Pseudobacteroides sp.: one gene and its partner. Each later gene encodes a partner of the first gene's protein in a complex. Links are inferred from orthologs where the notes say so. Each region holds a gene or a part of one and is shown on either strand. Other genes may lie near its edges.

Evidence for each region.
Region 2: the proteins of VIO64_RS11705 (region 1) and VIO64_RS07975 are in contact, whole or in part, in a crystal structure (PDB 5UE9), measured with the Lactococcus lactis proteins. The link is inferred for Pseudobacteroides sp. from one-to-one orthologs. Residues at the interface, in WP_025017116.1 of Lactococcus lactis: Gly25, Phe27, Phe29, Glu32, Tyr33, Lys35, Tyr36, Lys48, Phe56, Thr60, Pro61, Arg62, Val63, Ala64, Glu65, Thr66, Ala67, Ser68, Gly69, Met70, Ile74, Gln77, Pro223, Glu251, Phe274, Ala275, Pro277, Phe278; in WP_023189152.1 of Lactococcus lactis: Leu4, Gln5, Ala47, Ser48, Met49, Leu50, Leu51, Arg52, Arg53, Met95, Leu98, Arg223, Met224, Ala225, Cys226, Ile228, Gly229, Ala230, Cys231, Tyr232, Ala233, Val235, Glu236, His237, Asn243, His244, Ala245, Lys247, Glu250.

What each region holds. Positions count from the first base shown.
Region 1 is NZ_DATCTU010000080.1:31,737-34,738, reverse strand. What follows is about bases 31-2,955. They hold VIO64_RS11705 (dihydroorotate dehydrogenase), read right to left. Parts: upstream 2,012-2,955; coding sequence 1,049-2,011; downstream 31-1,048. Other genes in these bases: sigI (RNA polymerase sigma-I factor), read left to right, coding at 2,209-2,955; VIO64_RS11710 (histidine phosphatase family protein), read right to left, coding at 356-1,039; VIO64_RS11715 (orotate phosphoribosyltransferase), read right to left, coding at 31-286. Also shown: more of VIO64_RS11715, read right to left, coding at 1-30; more of sigI, read left to right, coding at 2,956-2,964; VIO64_RS11695 (anti-sigma factor domain-containing protein), read left to right, coding at 2,957-3,002.
Region 2 is NZ_DATCTU010000045.1:25,309-28,150, reverse strand. The notes cover bases 78-2,842. They hold VIO64_RS07975 (dihydroorotate dehydrogenase electron transfer subunit), read right to left. Parts: upstream 1,972-2,842; coding sequence 1,183-1,971; downstream 78-1,182. Other genes in these bases: carB (carbamoyl-phosphate synthase large subunit), read right to left, coding at 2,076-2,842; VIO64_RS07980 (MATE family efflux transporter), read right to left, coding at 78-1,181. Also shown: more of VIO64_RS07980, read right to left, coding at 1-77.

The DNA.
Region 1 (3,002 bases):
AGTTAACCATTTCATCAATAAGCTCTTTGAATATTTTATCGTTATTATAATTTTCCAAAACCTTATCCAAAATCTTACCTGGGCAACCTATGATGTCCTTTTTTACTTCATCAATCAATTTAAGTAAGTTGTTGGCTTTTTCCTCACTTCCATATAGAAAATGGGTATTTATGTAATAGGGGCCTATGGCTCCTGATGTATACCAAAAGGGCTTATCCTGAGGGCATACCCTCAATGCTTCGGTTTCAAAAAGCCATGAAACCAGTTTATCTCTGAAATTATTCATTTTTATTCCTCCCATTTCAATTATATTAGACTTCAATATTATACAAAAAGTTTCCTTAATCTTAAATTTTTATCTCTGTCTGTCTTCAAATTGTTTTTCGTATTGACTCCACCACTCCTGGTTGTAAATTGTGCTCATTTCTCTGCTTAAATGTGATGCATCACCCTCCATCACAACTTTGTAGCTGCCATCCTCATAATCAATAACAGTAACCGATGTGTTGTCGTACCACTTTATATTGACCATCTCTTCCAGCTCGCAGCCCTTAAATCTGCACATCATAGCCTTTATAGCAGTCCCATGGGTAACGATGCATATGTTTTTACCTCTATTGTTATCAATGATATATTGAATCTCTTTTAAAAGCCTTTCTTGAAACTCTTCCATTGATTCACCATTTGGCATCCTGTGAATATGGGGCTTTTTCTCCCATGTTTCATTTTCGTGAGGCCATATACTCGCAAGCTCATCCCATTTTTTACCTTCCCAATCTCCGCCGTTTATTTCCTTCAGCTTGTCCGTCCTGATTATGGGAAGACCCTTGATATCCGCTATATATTGTGCTGTTTGAAGGGTTCTTTTGAGGCTGCTTGAGTATATTACATCAATTTTCATGTTCCTAAGCCTTCCCGCCGCAAGCTCTGCCTGCTTATGGCCCTTATCGGTAATGGGCGAGTCAGTCCATCCATGAAACTCCCTGTATAGATTCCCTTCAGCTTCTGCGTGCCTTACAAAAATCAGCCTTGTTTTCATCTATTCCTCCTACTTGTTCCCGCATCCACATCCTGTAGATGTATCATTTAGTTCTAGTGTTCCTATTATATCCTTTACACTACTAATATTATACAAATCAAGATATTTCTCTATTCCTTTGACAACATCGATGCATGCTGTAGGATTTATAAAATTCATGGTACCTACCATAACGGCACTTGCTCCTGCCAACAGGAACTCTACAGCGTCTTCTCCCGTTGATATTCCACCCATTCCGATAACGGGGATTTTAACCGTATTAGCAACCTCATAAACCATTCTAAGTGCAATAGGTTTTACGGCAGGTCCTGAAAGCCCTCCAAAGTTCTGTGCCAATATGGGCCTTCTTTTATGAATGTCAACAGCCATTCCGAGTATTGTGTTTATAAGAGACAAGGAATCGGCACCGGAATCCTCGGCAGCTTTAGCTATTTCCTTTATATTCGTAACATTGGGTGTCAGCTTGACTATAAGAGGCTTTTTGCAATATTCCCTAACCCTTTTTGTCACCTCTGAAATGCCTGCACAGGTATTTCCAAATGCGACCCCGCCTTGCTTTACGTTGGGGCATGACACGTTGAGCTCTATTGCATCTATGTCCGCATCCTGAAGGGTTTCTGCCATTTTACAATAATCTTCAATGGTGTTTCCTGCAATATTTGCAATAATCGCTGTGTTGTATTTTCTCAAGAATGGTATTTCTTCTTTAATAAAGTGCATAACGCCAGGATTTTGAAGACCTACGCTGTTTAGTATGCCTGCTGGCGTTTCAGCAATCCTTGGAGGCTTGTTACCTTGCCTTGGGTTTAATGTAAGACCTTTTACAGAAACCCCTCCAAGGCCGTTTAAGTCCATATACTCAGAGTATTCTCTCCCAAACCCAAAGGTTCCCGATGCGGCTATTACCGGATTATTTAGCTTAAGACCACCAACCGTAACTGAAAGATCGGCTTTTTTATTTGTATTATTCATATTCTCCCTCATTTTTAAGTTATACTTTTTCCACTCTATATAATAACATTTAATTTTGCTACTATCCATACAGTTAACAAATTTATTGTAAAAAAAACTTTTATCTGATACACTCAATCCTGACGCTGTTGTTTTTTAGATATACTACTCTCAACATTTATACTTCTTATCGAACAATATTACGGAGGAGGATATTATTGTTTAATATAAAATTCTTCAAAAAACAAAAGCAGGAAAACGATCCTTTAAGAGATATAATTGCTAAAATTCATAGAGGTGACTTTGCTTTGAAAGAAAAATTCATAAGCGATTACCGTCCCTTTATACTTCAGTCAGTCTCCAGAGTCACAGGCAGGTACATAGATCCCGCTAACAGTGAAGAGTACAGTGTAGGCCTTATGGCCTTCGATGAGGCAATAAACTGTTATGACGAAAACCAAAGCAGGAACTTTTTAAACTTCTCGGATCAGGTAATACGACGAAGAATTATTGATTTTTTAAGGAAAAACAGTAAAGCCCAGGTAGAGTATCCCTTTACTTATTTCGAGAGTGAGGAAAACAATAACTTTGAGGAGAAATATCTGAAGGTGGATTATGATACATCCACAGACAATGTAGAGGTTGAAGAGGAGATAATCGCCTTCAAAAGAGAGCTTATGAGATTTAATATATCCCTCTCGTCCCTTGCTTCCTGTGCACCAAAGCATAAGGATTCAAAGCAACTTTGCATAAAACTTGCACGGCTTATTGCAGACAACCAACTTCTGTATGACAAGTTTATGCGAACGGGTAACATACCTATAACAGATCTGATGAAAATCACAAAAGTTTACCATGGCACTGTTGAACGCAATCGAAAATTTATAATAGCAATGGTGCTTATAATTAAGAGCAACCTTAATATTCTTCAAGGTTATGTTCGTGATGTGGAAGGAGGTGGAAGGTATGAGTAAAGGAACTATATTGGAAATGGAAAATGACAGTGTACTTG
Region 2 (2,842 bases), on another replicon or contig:
GTCAAGACCATTACTGTTATAGTATCTCCAGCACCTCTTAATGCACCTGAAACGATAAATATATAATTTAGGAAGGGCTGATCTACCCCTACCACAAACAATGCCCCTACCAATATGGCTATAACTTCAGGTTGGGGTGTAAATAAACCTGCTACAAATGATGGGAAAGCTATAAAGAATGCACCTATAAACACTCCCCAGAATATACCCATTCCAAAACACACATAACCTGTAAAATGTGCCTTCTTAGGATCTCCTTCTCCTAAAGCCTTTCCAACCAGAGTCGCTGCTGCTATAGATATTCCTATGGCAGGCATTATAGAAATCTGCTCGATGCTGAGCAAGACTCTGAAGCCAGCTTCCTGACTAGTGCCAAGAAATTCTGTGACAATAACTCCAGAAAGAAAAAAAGCAGTTTGGGTCAGAAATTGCTCCACTCCGGCTGCACTACTCAATTTCCAAAGGGGTAAAATTATTTCCTTTTTCAACTTTAATGCAAAAGCATGGATCTTTAAGTAGCTATCTCCTCTCAGCAATACAATTAAGTATATTGCTGCACCTAAAATTCTTGATATAGTTGTAGCAACAGCAGATCCTTTTATTCCCATCTCAGGAAATATACCAATACCTTTTATCAGAAGTATGTTCAGTATAATGTTAATTACATTTACAGTAGTTGTTATAAGCATTGGAGTCATAGTATTGCCGATGCCTCTTAAGGATGCTGAAGCGGCAAAGGAAAAGAACATGAAAACAAGACTAAGTGAAGTTATTCTTAGAAATGTAACTCCCATATCAAATACTTTGTTGTCAACATTAAATACACCCATAATATCTTTTGCAAAGATATAAGTCAAAAGCATTATGATAAAACCAATGATAATATTTAAAGATAAATTCTGGCATGAAGTGTCGTTGAGCCTCTTATAATTTTTCTCACCAAAACTTCGGGATATTATAGCAGTTGCCCCCACGTTGAATGAAGAAAAAATCAGTATTACAGTAAAAATTATTTGATTGGCATTCCCTGCGGCCGCCAAGGCCTCCTCACCTACAAAGAAGCTAAGCAGTATTGTATCGGATAACCCAACTAAAGTATTTAACCCCATTTCAATGATAGCGGGAAGTGATATAGTCAATATAGATAATATTAAAGCCTTGTTGTTTTTTAAAATATTCATATTAGTCAAGTATAACCTCGTCGCTCCAAAAAACCGGCCCGTCCTTACATACATGACTATACTCCCAGCCATCCTCATTTTGAGCCTTTGTTTTGCAAGCACACACAAGGCATGCTCCTATTCCGCATCCCATTCTCTGCTCCATTGAAACCTGGCATTTTGTTTTGTATTTTTTTGAAAGCTCAATCACCTTGCGTATCATAGGTGTAGGGCCGCACGCATAGATGATATCTAGTCCCTTTTCCTGAAGCTCTTTTTCCAAAAGATCAGTCACAAGTCCTTTGTAGCCTGCACTTCCATCATCAGTTGAAATATAATACTTATCCGAAGCATTTTTATACTCATTTTCCAGCACAACATGGTCTTTATTTCTGTATCCTAGGAAAGTATGCCTTTCTGCTTGAACATTTTCCTTCAGAAGGTACAAAAGCGGAAATACACCTATTCCGCCGCCTACAACAGCAATTCTCTTATAGTCCCTGGAAATGTAAAATGGATTACCCACAGGTGCAATTATATCTAAAAGCTCTCCTGAAGTTTTTCTTGTCAGATATTCAGTTCCTATCCCCTTAATCTGAAAGCAAACATCAAAAGTCCCAGCAGCCTTGTCCACATCACAAATACTTATGGGCCTTCTTAGAAGTGCGGTTATACCTTCACTGCATTTGATATTTACAAACTGACCCGGCAATGCATTCTTTGAGACATACTCCGATTTTATGGTAATCTTATAAATTTCCCAGGCAATTTTATTTATGCTCACAATCTCTTCATTAAGTAATTTAGACATTTGGTCCTCCATAAAATATATACTAATGGTCTTGAACAAAACCCCTTGGAGTTTTGTTCAAGACCATATCCTAATCATACATTAAATTCATTTAAACATCAAATTTAAACATCAAACACACTAAGATTAACAACATCCATATCATTTACACCTTTACCAAGCTTAAGACAGCTTACTACCGCCTTTGCAGTATCCAAGGATGTTATACACGGTATGGAAGATTCAACGGACTTTCTTCTGATCTTAAATCCATCCCTCTCAGGCTTTCTTCCCTTTGTTGCGGTATTTATAACCATGGAGATTTTGCCTGACTGGATTAGATCAAGAATGTTGGGTGAACCGTCATCTATCTTTTTAACCGCATTTGTTGCAATACCCTGCTTATTTAGCATGTTTGCAGTTTTCCCTGTTCCGTAAAGTTCAAATCCCAGCTTCTCAAACTCAGCTGCAAGCACTGCAAGCTCCGGCTTGTCGGTATCACGGACTGTCATAAGTATACCGCCGCCTTCTTTAGGAAGCTTGATTCCTGATGCGGTTATACCTTTATAAAGTGCTTCTGGGAAAGTCTTAGCAATACCTAAAACCTCACCCGTTGACTTCATTTCAGGCCCTAAGCTTATATCAACATCATGCAGCTTTTCAAAGGAGAATACCGGAACCTTTACAGAAACGTAATCAGCCTCCTTGTACAAACCTGTTCCATACTTGAAGTCTTTAAGCTTTTTACCCATCATAATCTTTGTAGCCAGATTAACCATTGGAATTCCGGTAACCTTGCTTATATAAGGTACAGTACGGCTTGAACGCGGATTGACCTCTATTACATAGATTGTGTTATTGTAAAGGACATATTGTATGTTTATAAGACCTA